2 regions of the Paenibacillus sp. GCM10027626 genome follow, and region 1 is predicted to be linked to the other one. Evidence: a T-box and tRNA genes for the amino acid it is inferred to sense, from the RefSeq annotation. Region 1 holds a T-box; the other holds one or more tRNA genes.
The links. A T-box is a leader RNA that pairs with one kind of tRNA and senses whether it is charged. The one in region 1 lies ahead of ACFQ0N_RS03580 (alanine--tRNA ligase), so its partner is inferred to be a tRNA-Ala.
Positions count from the first base shown of each region.

Region 1 (7,551 bases):
ATTTGATGCGCGATTGCCGAAGGTATTAGGCATGATGGCGGAAGACGACCTGTTGATTATCACAGCCGACCATGGCAACGACCCCACGTACAAAGGGACCGACCATACACGTGAATTTGTGCCGCTGCTTGCCTATTCCCCGCGCTTCAAGGAAGGCAAAGAGTTGCCGGTCCGCAAAACCTTTGCGGATATTGGGGCAACGGTCGCCGAGAACTTTGGGGTAACGATGCCCGAGCACGGCGCCAGCTTTTTAAAAGAATTAAAATAAGTCGGTATACGGAGGAATGGAACATGAGTACACACATTGGGGCTAAACCGGGAGATATTGCAGAATCGATCCTGCTGCCTGGTGATCCGTTACGCGCGAAGTATATTGCCGAAACGTACTTGGAGAATGTAATCTGCTACAACGAGGTACGCGGCATGCTCGGATTTACCGGGACGTATAAAGGGAAACGCGTTTCCGTGCAGGGAACGGGCATGGGCGTGCCGTCCATCGGCATTTACGTCAATGAATTGATTTCCGAATACGGCGTGAAGAATTTGTTCCGCGTCGGTACATGCGGTGCCATGCAGAAACATGTGAATGTGCGCGACGTGATTTTGGCGCAAGCGGCCTGCACGGATTCCGGGATGAACCGGCACCATTTCCAAGGCTATGACTTCTCACCGATAGCCAGCTTCCCGCTCTTGAAGGCGGCTTACGAACGCGGCGTAGAGAAGGGCTTGAACCTGCATGTGGGCAATATTTTCACATCCGATGTGTTCTATCGGGAAGAAAAAAGCGCTGTGCAAAAGCTGATGGATCACGGCGTGCTTGGTGTAGAAATGGAGACGACGGCTCTGTATACGATCGCTGCTAGAAAATCGGTGAACGCCCTGACGATATTAACGGTAAGCGATCATTTGCTGACAGGCGAGGAAACGACTGCGGAAGAGCGTCAAACGACGTTTAACGAGATGATGGAAGTGGCTTTGGATACGGCGACCTTCCTGTAAGTGATTAACATGTTGATAAAGCGCGGGATCCGATGAAGCGGCGTAATAAAGCATGAACAGAGAGGAGAATGTACGATGAGAATGGTTGACTTGATTGCGAAAAAGCGCGACGGCAAGGAACTGACAACGGAAGAAATCAACTTTATGATCAGCGGTTATACTAAAGGCGAGATTCCGGATTATCAGGTCAGCGCGATTGTCATGGCCATCTACTTAAATGACATGACCGACCGCGAACAGGCCGATTTGACTATGGCTATGGTGAATTCGGGCGAGACGATCGATCTGTCCGGAATTGAGGGCGTTAAGGTCGATAAGCACTCCACTGGCGGTGTGGGAGATACGACGACGCTTGTTCTGGCTCCGCTTGTAGCCGCGCTCGATATTCCGGTGGCGAAAATGTCCGGACGAGGTCTTGGCCACACTGGCGGCACCATCGATAAATTGGAGTCTATCGCAGGCTTCCATGTGGAAATCAGCAAGGACGAATTCGTGAATCTCGTAAACAAGCATAAAATCGCCGTCATCGGCGCGACCGGAAATATTACCCCTGCTGACAAGCAGCTGTACGCTTTACGCGACGTAACCGCAACCGTAGGTTCGATCCCGCTGATGGCAAGCTCCATCATGAGCAAGAAGATTGCGGCTGGATCCGACGCCATCGTACTGGATGTGAAAACCGGCGCCGGAGCGTTCATGAAGACCGTCGAAGATGCGAAGGAACTTGCCCATGCCATGGTAAGCATCGGCAATAACGTCGGGCGCAAAACGATGGCTGTAATTTCCGATATGAGCCAGCCGCTCGGTGTGGCGATCGGTAACTCGCTCGAGGTTCAGGAAGCGATCGATACGCTTCGCGGCGAAGGACCGAAGGACCTGGAAGAGCTTTGCCTTGCTCTCGGTAGGCAAATGGTGTTTCTTGCGAACAAGGCGGATTCGCTCGAGGATGCCGAGGAGAAGCTGAGAGAAGTGATTCGTAACGGCAAGGCACTCGAGAAGTTTAAAGCATTCATCGCGAATCAAGGCGGCGATCCATCCGTTGTGGAACATCCCGAGAAGCTTCCTCAAGCCCAGTTCAAGATTGAGCTTCCCGCACTGGATGACGGCGTGGTTGCAGAGCTGGTGGCCGATGAAATCGGCCTGGCAGCGATGCTGCTGGGCGCAGGACGCGCAACGAAGGAATCCGAGATTGATCTCGCTGTAGGCCTGATGCTGAACAAGAAGATCGGCGACTCCGTCAAAAAGGGCGATTCCCTTGTAACAATCCACGCCAATCGCGAAAATGTGGATGACGTCAAGGAGAAGCTTTATGCGAGCATCCGCATTTCAGATCATGCCGAAGCGCCTGTCCTTGTGCACGATATTGTAACGGAATAAACTTAGATGCAAATACCAAAAGCCGTTCCCCAGTAATGGGGACGGTTTTTTTGACTACATAAGTTTATAACTCAACTTTCGTACATCGATAGCGCTAACGAACCTGAGACACGCTATTTGCCGAAAAATCGGCTTGCTCTGCGTGTAACGAACCTGAGACACGCTATTGATGGAAAAAAGGGGGGAAAGTGATCGATTTTCGGTGAATAACGATCGGAAGATTCGTTACAGCCCAAAAAGCCCCATTCTGAGCCGAATAAGGATTATCAGGTTCGTTAGCTCAATCCCTCCAAAGTTCCGAACAAAGCGCCTCTTCTGTGCCAGCCGGAATTGTTCCTCATACCATTTGAGTTTGGCCGACAATTCCACATTTTGCTGTTGTAGCTAAATTCGATTGTAGTGAGCTTTCCGTACGGATCATTCAAGTGAACTGCCAGAACTCAAATGCCCATATGGAAAATAAAAAAGATTGATGTCACAAATGTCGCAGATGAAACGTTATACATAGTAAATACAAGTTTGGAGGGTCAAAATTGCTGGAACAGGAAACAATTCATGCTTTTATTAGCGGAGATGAAGAGGCACTTGAAGAAGTAATCGATACTTATAGCAAACCGCTTCTCCGATATTGCGTTTCCATTTTGTGTGATGCAGAAGAGGCAAAGGATATTGTACAAGATACCTTTATCAAAGCATACGAAAAAAGAAGACATTTTCAGTTAGGAACATCGATGAATTCTTGGTTGTATCGCATTGCATATACAACGGCCCTTGATGCGATGAGAAGACGGAGACGCAGATTTAAACTCTTGAAAGCGAGTGCAAAGATAAGCGCTACTCAAGAAAGTTACATTTCTGAGCCTCTCTACAGTATATTATTGTCTTTATCAGTGGCAGACAGAGCATTGCTTTACGGCAGGGTTTTGGATGCAAGATCATACAAAGAACTGTCACAGATATTAAACGTATCCGAATCAACACTTAGGAAACGATTCGAACGGCTGAGAAGCAACCTCGCAAAGAAGGTAGAACATAGGATATGTTATACGACAGAGGAGTGTGTGCAATGAATATGGAAATCATCCGAAAACAATTGGAAGAAATTAACCCCCCAGAAATAAATATTAGGCAAAATGTATTACATCAGATTCGAACTCGCAGGCAAAATCGTAAACGGCACATGAAGATCTCGGCGGTAGTCGCTTTACTAGTTGTAATCATTGGTACTGTACAATTTCATGAGATTGCAGCTATGGCTGAAAATGTATACAGGAACATTCAAATATCACTAAATAACGAAATCTTGGTTATCGATGACAATCTGGAAATGGTACCGGTTGAGGTGAAAGGTCTCACATGGATCGGCAGTCAGCCGAACAGAGTTGGATCGAAGCATTATACCGATATCAATGCCGCAGAAGACGAACTAAGGATAAAGCTATTACAAAACACAATGAGTTATGAATCTGCTATTCAGAGACAGGTTCCTTTCTTATACTTCGAAGAACGAAATATCGCACAGCTTTTATTAGGTGATTTGTTCATTGGGGATTTGAAAAACTTCAGTGAAACCATTCTGGATAACGGTGATAGACAACTCTCTTACAGTACAGATCATGACAGTATCTACAAGTCTCCCGTATCGATGAGAGTTTTATTTTTCACTGGAGGAAGCATAAATTATGGAACTGACAACTGGGATATCTATGATTATGAAGAAAAATATATAAGCCCAGTGAATGGTATTACAGCATACCTTTTAACAAACACGTTCCAAGTCGAATCGGGTGAGGAAAGGCTATTGATATATGCAGCAAACAATACCACAGATAAGATTACTGTTTTTGTACATGACAATTTGTTCTACACAATTTCCGGAAACATTCCATCCTCAGAGATGAAAAAAATTATCGATTCTTTTGTAATTGATAAACAGCCATCAGCAGAGGGAATATTGAGATAATTAATTAACTGCGAATCTTGGGATGAGCGAGAAAAACTTTAATTGCGAGTCTTGAAGTACAATCATTAATTAACCTTTGTGTTCAGTTATACTTTTTCACAAAACCCGTATTTTGTACATATGTATATAAATCGATTTAATGCCTAGTAACTACTGAATTTTCATTTAGTGTCATACACCATATAGCTCGATTTTTCGTTCTGTTTTTTTATAAGTTCCCCTTTCTTGCAGTAAAAAAGCAATTCGGATTTAATCCGAATTGCTTTTTCTTTGAATACTGTGCTCCGGTACCGCCAACGGAAAGGCCAAGCGATGTCAAACCCTCGGATTTATCATTCATCCTGGATTCCCAGCAACTCATAACGTTGTTACAAATGGCAATCCTAAAACATCAGCTATTGTTCCGCGTTTTTATTAATTACTCCTTTAATCCTTCTAACTCCAGCAGCAGAAGATTGTTCTTTTTTAATACTGAACTTTCCTAAGTTTGTTGTATCTTCTACATGAGGTCCTCCACATACTTCTCGACTCCAAACTTTCCCTTCGTTATCTTTGATTGTATACACCTTAACGATATCCGGATATTTATCCCAAAAATTCCCTTCAACATTACTTTCTTTCGCTTCAATTTTAGGCATCTCTGAAATATAGGTAACTGCTTTTGATGAAATCGCATCATTCACATACTTTTCCACCTCAGCTATTTGCTCTGGCGTAAGTTTTTCATCATGGTTGAAGTCAAACCGTAATCGTTCTGAAGTAATATTACTTCCTTGTTGATGAACATGATCACCTAAAACTTCCCTTAAACCAGCAAGTAATAAATGAGATACCGTGTGCAGCGCTGTTGTTTCTGTTGAATGTTCAGCTAATCCACCTTTAAATTTACCCGCAGAAGCAGTTCTGCTCTTTTCAGCATGTTTCTTTGCCGCCTCTATATAAGACGCCTTGTCCTCCATGCTATATCCACTTTCAGTTAGAAACTCTTCCGTCAACTCCAAGGGAAACCCATATGTTTCGTAAAAATAAAAGGCATCTGCACCTGTAACTTTACCCTTATTCTTAAGATGTTTTTGTATTTCAAATTCTCCTTGCTGTAAAGTTCTATAGAAAAGATTTTCTTCCTTATTTACTATTTCGATAACTTTCTTTTTATTACCGATCAAATCTTCATAAGCTGTTGCTTCATCTATATAAACTTCAGACAACTCACCCACAAAACTTCCTTGTATACCTATTTTTTTACCTGCACGAATCGCCCTTCTTAATAACCTTCTTGTTATATACCCTGCATCACTATTAGCTGGCTCCGCACCATCATTAATTAGAAAAGTAGCCGCTCTCACATGATCAAGTATGATTCTAAACGACTTTAAATCGTCATTATATTGTTTACCACTTAACTCCATCAATTTTTTCTTGGGATTAAGGAAGAAAGCCGTATTATAAATATCCTTGTCACCATTAAGGGCTGTTGCAACCCTTTCTAATCCGCCTCCATAATCAATATTGGGATTTTGCATTTTTACAAATCCTGTGTCTTCTTTTTTGTAACACATAAATACGTTGTTCCCAATTTCTAAAAACCTCTCGCTTACAGAAGCAGGATGATCCAGTGAATCACCGCCTGGTTCAAGATCATAGAACATTTCACTATCAGGCCCACCCGGTTCACCAACAGGCATATCCAATGGACTTCCGGCTCGACTCCACCAATTTTCTTTTTCATCGTATAAGAATATTTTTCCACCTCTAGATGCCCCATATTGATAGGGATCATCTTCAATGATAGGTTCTATACCAACTGATTTAAATTTTTCTGACCAGATTTGAATGGCTTCCGTATCTTTCTGTATATTCAAATCATCACTTCCTATAAAAGCACTGATATACAGCCTGCCAGGATCAATTCCTAATTCGATAATATGCCAATTCCAAATGGCATCGATTTGCTTTTTCTTATAGTTATTTTCATTTGCTTTAAACTCCCATCGACCTATCATTTCAAAAAATGTCAGATGCGACGTATCTCCTACTTCATCAATATCCACTGTCCTTAAACACTTCTGAATATTAGCAATCTCATTACCTATCGGATGCTTTTCCCCCAATAAATATGGAACCATAGGTTGCATTCCACTTCCTGTAAACAACGTTGAGGGATCATTTTCTGGTAACAAGCTAGAAGAGGGCACTTGGCTAGCCCCTATTCCTTTCATAAAATCAATATATGATTTTCTTAACTCATCTGGTGTCATTTTCACCATGCTCAATACCTCCATTTCAATTATTATTTATTCTCGGAAAATTATTTTGCAAATATTCAAACGAGAAGAAATAAAACAAAAAAGCCCTGAGCTGACATATTTCTTGTCAACTTAGGGCGAACTATTATGTCCGTGTTACCACCTAATTTCAGATTTCTCTGCACTCTATCAATACGGGATATCTCCGATATTGTTTCCTGAATAACGGTGGAACTCCGTTGAAGCCTACTAAGATTCCTCTGTTCGGTTCACAGCTCCGAGACTGCTTCACTATTAGATCAATGAAGATTCGCACCAACCATCTTCTCTCTGTGAGATCCCTAATAGCTACTATTTCTCATCATAGCCTTTTCGTTTTAAGTTAAACCAATGCTATCACACTCAACTTGCTCCGTCAATTTAATTCCACTATTTTTTATAAGGTATAAGTCTGTCGATTCTACCATCAGCTTTGGCAATTCGGTTGCTTCGCATCCTCTGACTTTAGCCAAATTATAATTCTCCCCAACAAACCTGTTGAGCTGTGGGTGCAGAATAGTATGAAGTCACCTCAATGCCCTATTGGTGGAGCAGCGTTTTCACAATGTCGACCGGTATTTTTTTCCGTTTGAACCGCATGGGTCGCAAATGCATGTCTCAACAGATGAGCTTTCAAAACAACTTGATTGCCTTCGGCAGATTGAATTATAATACCATGCAAAAGAAAACGAATGATTGCATTAAGAGATATAACGTTAATGTGTCTCGATTGGTACTGAAAAATATATCTTTTCGGCGGCATTAGATGTTTTCTGCTTTCAACATCATACTCGACCTCTGGAATGGAATCAGACTTATAGGATTCCTTTAGCATTTTTAGAATTTCTGACATAAATTTAAAGACTTCTTCCGGCAAATAATAGTTCTCTGGCTCTTCCCTGCCCTTAGGGAAACCTGAAAATGTAA
Region 1 covers NZ_JBHTHC010000001.1:741,562-749,112, forward strand. The annotation lists gene deoB (phosphopentomutase) at 1-268, shown strand, start outside; gene deoD (purine-nucleoside phosphorylase) at 292-999, shown strand; gene ACFQ0N_RS03565 (pyrimidine-nucleoside phosphorylase) at 1,075-2,376, shown strand; gene ACFQ0N_RS03570 (RNA polymerase sigma factor) at 2,910-3,446, shown strand; gene ACFQ0N_RS03575 (hypothetical protein) at 3,443-4,339, shown strand; gene ACFQ0N_RS03580 (alanine--tRNA ligase) at 4,735-6,606, opposite strand; T-box leader at 6,716-6,959, opposite strand; gene ACFQ0N_RS03585 (hypothetical protein) at 7,157-7,501, opposite strand.

Region 2 (7,551 bases), on a different contig from region 1:
ATAAATCCGACAATTTCACCTTTTTTTACGGTTAGATTTAAATCTGTAACCCCGCGTTTCGAGCCATAAGATTTATTTACTTTGTTCATAAGAATAGCTAACGTATTTTGGTACTCCAACACGATCACTTCCTTTCCGCAATTGATTAAGACACAATTCCTTTGTTTCAAGACTCGTCCTGGCGTTTTTGCTCTCTACTGGGCGGGATTTTAAAAGATCATTGAAGTTTATTTATTATGAAATTAACTTTCATTTGGTAGTTTATATCTTTTTAATCTTACTGTCAATATTTTGTATATCGAATGTTCAATGATACAGATCGCTAAAGTAGAGTTAAACGCTGTACTCATCCGCTTCACACCATGCGCGCAGACGAACCGCGTTCAAATACGGGCCGTCCTGGCCAGATACCCGGATTGGATACAATATGTTTGAACTGCAAAAGAATTTGTTAAAACAAAAAAACGGCATTTCTGCCGTTTGTGTTAAATGTTGGCGGAGAATAGAGGGATACAGCTAGCTAACCTAGGCTCGATACGCGACCTCTACTTCCATTTTCGTGTGCAGACGTGTGATGTCGTTGTTTGACCATTGTCAACCTTGTCCGCCGGACGGCTGTTTTCTTTATTTGCTGCCGCAGCCTGTTTCGTTTTTGTGTATTGATGGAGCCAAGGGGGGGGGCTGAATCCTTCATTTAACCCTACAGCAGAAGCACACTCGACGAGGACAACCTTAGCAATAGAAACATCATGCTCGTCCGGCTTTGGCTCTAGCGCATGCACCTCTTCGTCGTCTCTAAGAGTAATAGCACCCATGATCGATCAGACCGTTGATGCCGAAATACCTATAACAAATCGGGGCTTTGGATCGATCCCAAGTATTCGTAACGATAGATCTTTCCTGTTGCGCCGGCTGGTACCGGTCGAAGCCTATCTTTCTGAACAAGCATGCGGCAATATTTAATAATAGTTTGTTTATGAAGCTCCAGCTCCCTTGCCGCCTCGGGGGGACGAATGATTCGATTGTGACGGATGGCGAAACGCATGAGCTGTCGTTCAATTTTGCAAAACGTACGCGAAACCATCGCGTTTTGCTTTGTAGCTGAAGCCAGATATGGAGCCAACATATTCCGAAGTATAGCTTCAATGAATGAAGGGTTTTCTTTCATCTCGTCGAATGAGATCGCTATAACTTGATATTGTTGGGACTGGAGAAACAACCCGCGGTTCAGATCCAATCGATACTTCGAGCGGTCTTTGCCGTGCGAACCGTAATCCATGATTTCGAACGCAAAGCGGTTTCCTCCCACATTCCACATAAAGTCCAAAAAATAAGATCGCCCCCGCCAATCATTCACCTCGTACTCCGGATGCAGCCCGACAAAATGTCCCATGAGCGACCACCAAATCTTCTCGACAAACATTTGATTCCCATAACCGTGTCCCCGCATCAGTGCGTCCTTTCGCTCTCCACGACGCCTGCTCAAATGCCATTTCATCCACTTTGCATGTTCGATTTCGAAGCTCACTCTCTCTTCGCCTCCTGGATTAGAATAAAAAACGCCCCGATTAACCCTGCGTAGTGCAGATCATCGGGGCGTGCTTCGTCACTTTGAGTGAAATATCGTATAAAACTCAACTGGTACCGGTCAATTCAAGCCTATTCAAACGATTCTTCGTACAAAATCCATGATTTCGTCGCAATCCGATCGCCTTTTGTGTGATAAATCGTACAAAATGGCTCCAACACACATCAAAACCAGGGGCACTTGTACGTTTTATCGTACAAACTTAACGTAATTACAAATACCATTTACCATTACCATCTTTGTTGCAAAAAAACAGCCCGACAAGGCTGCCCGTTGAATAATTATGGTGGAGCCAAGGGGGATCGAACCCCTGACCTCATCGCTGCCAGCGATGCGCTCTCCCAGCTGAGCTATGGCCCCATTTTTGCGACAAGATAAATATTACCATAGCACAAATAGCTTGTCAATTCTTTTTTAAGCATTCTTAATCATGCCATGAAATCAGCAAAAAAGCCCGGCACTTACGGTTTTATCGCAAGTACCGGGCTTGCCCTAATTAGGTCTGTCAATCGGAATTGACAAGAGGCATAGAAATTACTTCCATTCCGGGCCAGAGTAACCGTTCGCCTGGAGCGCCTCGTTCACTTCCTTGATGATTTGGGCGCCGCCTTTATCGGACCATTCCTTCACCATTGCATCCCAGTCGGAAAGCGGCTTTTCGCCGAAGATCATTTTTGTCTGTTCGGTATACAGGTATTTGGACAACTCGCTGTCCTTCACCGCACGGGTCTCCGAGAATACCGAATTGATCGGATTGATCAGATGCTTTGTTTCCCCGTGCATTTTTTCAAGGCTGGCTGCCAGCTCACGCAGCAGCGGTACGGTGTATTCCTGCGAGTAGCCGTTGGCTGCATCGTTCGGAGCCCACATCGTTTTGTCCGGCAAGTAGTTGATCGGCGCAAGACCTTTCTCCTCGACCTCGCGGCGGACGCTGCCATCCTCGATCTTGTAGCCTTCGCCTTCTTTGCCGTTCAGCCAGTCGAAATCGGCGTTGCTGGCCGTTCGCTCCTCAAGCGGCACGAATGTCCGGCCATAATCGAGCATTTCCATAATTTTTTTTACTTTGTCCGGCTCCTTCGCCAGCTTCGCGTTCAGCATTACGATGCCGTAGAAGCCGGGGGAGGAGACAAAGCCTTGCGAGCCGTCCGGTGCCGCGAATGGAGGAATCGGGACGATCTCCGCATTCGGGTTCACCTCAACCAGCCCTTGCATATAGGTCGGGTTCATGCCGCGAGGCGTTCCGATAAAGATGCCCGCTTTTCCGGAATAAAATTCCTTATTCGTCTGCGCCCAGTTCAGCAGGGCGAAATCCTTCGTAATCGCGCCTTCCTTGTACAAGTCCGCCAGCCAGCCGATATGCTGCTTCCGCGCTTCGGAAATGATGCCTGGAATGAGCTGACCTTCGTCGTTTTTATGGTACCAGGCCTCAAAATCCCAATATGCGCCCATCCCGAAGCTCGGGTTTATATTTTGCGACATGGCGATTCCGTACGTATCGTTTTTGCCGTTGCCGTCAGGATCGTTTTTGGTAAAGGCGATCGCGACTTGCTTCAACTCTTCGTAGTTGGTCGGCATGGCAAGTCCAAGTTTGTCCAGCCAATCCTTGCGAATTACCGGGGTGAGCTGGTAGTTCTCGGTCAAATATCTCTGAACCGCGTAGATGTTGCCGTTTACCGTAACTGCTTTGCGGATGTTGTCCGGAATTTGCTTCATTGTTGGATAATTGTCCAGCAGATCGTTCAGCGGCAGAAAGGCTCCCTGCTTCGCCCACTTATAGAAATTTGAATCCGGCGCCTCCATGAGGATGATATCGGGAATTTCACCCGAAGCGACGACGGCACTCAACTTTTGGTCGTAATCGGAGCGAACGACGTACTGCGGTTTGAAATCGACGCCGAATTTCTCGTTTATCATCTTGAGTCCTTTGCCATCTGTTGGAGGAATCGCTCCGTAACGGAAGTCGATCATCGTGATCGTATGCTTCTCCTGTTGCTGCTGCGGACTTTCCGGCGTTTCGCCGGCAGCGCCTCCAGTATTCGGGTTCTCGGTCTTCGTGCTGTCGCCGCAGGCGGACATCAGCGCAATTCCTCCGATGAGCGCTGCTGCAATCCAAGTCTTTCCTCGTTTGTTCATTGACAAGCCCCTCCCATGATTGGATCATACTTCGAAAGTTTTCCTTGCGCAAGAAAGCCCGTTCCGGCCGGATGAACCGGTATCAGCCTTTGACGGATCCGAGCATCACCCCCTTGGCAAAATGCTTTTGCAGAAACGGGTAGACGATCAGAATCGGCGCGGTCGCCACGATGATCGCCGCCATCTGAATCGTCTCCGCGGGCGGAGCGTGCTCCAGAAGAATTTGGCCGCTGCCGAGCGCCGTCTGCGCCTCGCCGACGACCACCATCTGGCGGAGTATAACCTGGATCGGCCATTTCTCCGGCTCGTTCAAGTACAAAATGCCCGTAAAATAGTTGTTCCAGTGCATCACCGCATAAAAAAGGGCGAAAGCGGCCAGCGACGGCTTCGACAGCGGCAGCATAATGTTCCAGAACACCTTCAAATCATTGGCGCCGTCGATCACGGCCGCTTCATGCAGCTCAGCGGGAATGCTCATGAAAAACTGCCGCATGACGATCAGATTGAACGGATTGATGGCGATCGGCAGAATAAGCGCCCAGATCGAGTTGATCAAACCGGTCTCCTTGACGACGAGGTAGGTCGGGATCATCCCGGCGCTGAACAGCAGTGTAAACAGCACCAGCATCACCATAATCCGCTGCCCGATGACCGGGCGGGCGAGCGTATACGCGAAGGTAGAGGTGAAGGCCAGGTTGACGATCGTGCCCACAACGGTGACGAACACCGTGACGCCGATCGAGCGTACAAATGAACTTGAGGCGAAAATAAATTCATAGGCGCTCAGCACCCATTGTTTCGGAAACCAGATAATTTCATTTTGCAGAAATTCTTTATATGATGCGAAGGATACGGCCAGCACGTACCAGAACGGCACCAGCATGACCAGAGCGATCAGGCTAAGCAGCAAAATGTTGGCGATATTGATGAACCGGTCTCCTAGGGTTCGATGATGCAAGTGAATCATCCTTTCCAAAGCGGACGGGTTAAAATACGCCGTCGTCGCCGAGTTTTTTGGCGATGTAATTGGCCGAGAGCACGAGCGCGAGCCCTACGGCGCCCTTGAACAGGCCGACGGCCGTCGCGAAGCTGTAATCCGACTGCCCGATGCCTTTGAAGAACACATACGTGTCGAGAATGTTGCCGACCTCCATATTGAACGGGTTGAGCAGGAGGAAAATTTGTTCGTAACCGGCATCCATCACGTGGCCTAGTCGCAAAATGAGCAGGATGACGATCGTATTGCGGATCGCCGGCAGCGTAATATGCCACATTTGGCGAAACCGTCCGGCGCCGTCCATCGTTGCCGCTTCGTAAAGCTGCGGATTGACGCCCGCCAGCGCGGCGAGAAAGAGAATCGTCCCCCACCCGGCTTCCTTCCAGATGACCTGCAGGACGACGAGCGGCTTGAAATAGTCCGGATCAGTCAGGAACGGGACAGGCTGCGCGAGGCCGAACCATTGCACAAGCAGGTCGTTGATGACGCCGTTGCCTTTCAGAAAGATCGTAGTGATGCCGATGACCACAACCCATGACAGGAAGTGGGGGAGATAGATGACCGACTGGACGATGCGCTTGAAAATTTGATTGCGCAGCTCGTTCAGCATCAGCGCCAGCACGATTGGAATCGGGAATGCGAAGACGATCTGCAAGAATGAGATCGCCAAGGTGTTCCACAGCACCTGCACGATTTCCTTATCCTCAAAGATGCGGGAAAAATGTTCCAGGCCGACCCATGGGCTGTCCGCAATGCCCTGGAACGGGCTGAATTCGATGAAGGCCATGTACAGACCCGCCATCGGAACGTAACGATAAATGAGAAAATAAGCGATACCCGGCAAGCCCAGCAGCAGCAGGTACCGATCCTTCCACAGCCGGGCGCGCAAACGGCCAAGGCGGCTAACGCCCGGAGCCTTGCTGGCGGCGGAAGGGAGGTTCGGATGAGGGGTTAATGCATTCAAGCGCTTTCCTCCTTAATTAAAGCCGCAACGAACTGGACGATGTGAAATTCCGGATCGTTGCGATGAAGTAGTTGATCTGATTATCGGGGGACGCGGCGCGACACGGCAATTTTCCATTTTCGCAAAGGGAGGGAAGAAAAGATAAAGATCCGCAAACAAAGAAAAAAGCCGCGTCCCGAGCGCCCGAAGCGCCGCGGCCGGCTTGAAAAATGCGCAAAAAACGCCGGCTTCAGGAGGAAGCTCCGAAGCAGCGACGTCAGTAGAAATATTGGCAGTGAGCAGCGGACTTTCATTCGCCGCGAAATCGCTTGCGATACTCGCCCGGCGGAAGCTGCTCGTATTGTTTGAATACCCGCGTAAAGTTCTGAACGGAGGTGTAGCTTAATTTTTCGGCGATTTCTTTGATCGGCATTCCGGTATGCGCCAGCCACTCCTTGGCCTTGTCCATCCGAAAGCGGATAAGGTAGTCGATGAAGTTCATACCCGTCTCGTCCTTGAACATCCGGCTGAGCTGGGAAGGGGAGATGCGGAACTGGTCGGCGAATTGCTGCAGCGACAAATCGGTATCGAAATGGCCGTGGATAAACCGGATGATTTCACCAATCAGACGCTGCTGCTTGCTGGTACTTGCCATCTCCAGACGTTCACCAATTGCAGGGAAAATTGAATCCGCCAGCCACTCCGCCGCTTCGTTCATCGTCGCTGTCTCGTACAACCGCTTGTAGGGGTCTTCACCGAATACCTCGTAAGGGGCCAATTCCAGCTCCTGCATATAGAGAACCAGTTCCCCGATCAGGTGGGCGAACAGTCCAAGCGCCGCATTGAAATGATGCACAAACGGCGGGATGTCCCGTGCCCATTCGCGGAGCAGCGCCGCGGCCTCAGCTGTTTTGCCCTGCATAACGGCGGAGACGATCTGTTTCTCCCGCTTGAGAAGATCGCTCGCAATCCGGTTCTCTGCCGGCTGAATCTGCTGCGGCAGCAGCAGATTGCCCGGTCCGTGCAGCAGCCGGTAGCCGAGCACGTCCCGCGCTTCCCGATAGCCATCGTTAATATCCCGATAGGCAAGTACGGGATGGGAGCAGGCGAGCGTGACCGTGAACCGAAAGTATTCCGACGAGGTTGCGAGAAACGAACGGGCGGTACGGTGCAGACTTTCCAACGCGGGATCGCCCTTTTCAAGCCCTACAATCATGGCGATCTGCCCAGGCAAGGAGATGCCGGACACGCAGGAGAACTGCTCCTCGAACATCTCCTCAGCGAATTTGCGCAGGGCGAACATCATCAACAGCCGGTCTTTGTCAGAATACATCCGCTGAAATGCGGCATAATCGTCGATGTCGATCAGGCATACCGCATACCGGCTTCCCCGGAGCTGAAAACCGAACATTTGCCGAATCCGTTCAGCCTCGTTGCTGTTGATCTCGCCCCGCAGAAGCTGCTGCACGATTGTCTCTTTCAAATACGGCGATTGCTCGTGAAGCTGTTTACGGAGCTGCTCGTTTGTCTGGAGCATTCCGGTCACGTAAGCGTCAAGCGTGCGCCACTCGTTCTTGAAGGAGGGAGAGGCCTCGCTGCGCGCTGGCAGCAGCCGGTTCAGCAGATGCTGCACAGGACCGTACATCCGCGTGGAGCCGAAGCGGGCAATCAACGCCCAGAATGCGGCAAGCAGCAGTACGATGCCGAAGGTCGTCACTTGAATCCGCTTGGCCTGGCGCGTCAGTTCTTTTTTGGGCGTCATGGCCGCGTAAGTCCACCTCGTATATTCCGATTGCCGGACAGTCAAACTGTACGTCTCGCCGTCCAATTCCGTCTCCGCCGCATCATCGGCGCCGTAACGGGGCAGCCCGCCGGAAATCAGCAAAGGAC
Region 2 covers NZ_JBHTHC010000004.1:87,840-95,390, reverse strand. The annotation lists gene ACFQ0N_RS10245 (ABC transporter ATP-binding protein) at 1-119, opposite strand, end outside; gene ACFQ0N_RS10240 (hypothetical protein) at 845-1,528, opposite strand; tRNA gene ACFQ0N_RS10235 (tRNA-Ala) at 1,873-1,948, opposite strand; gene ACFQ0N_RS10230 (extracellular solute-binding protein) at 2,123-3,721, opposite strand; gene ACFQ0N_RS10225 (carbohydrate ABC transporter permease) at 3,804-4,679, opposite strand; gene ACFQ0N_RS10220 (ABC transporter permease) at 4,708-5,682, opposite strand; gene ACFQ0N_RS10215 (helix-turn-helix domain-containing protein) at 5,972-7,551, opposite strand, start outside.
Region 2: it encodes a tRNA-Ala, which carries the amino acid that the T-box ahead of ACFQ0N_RS03580 (alanine--tRNA ligase) is inferred to sense. The anticodon was not compared.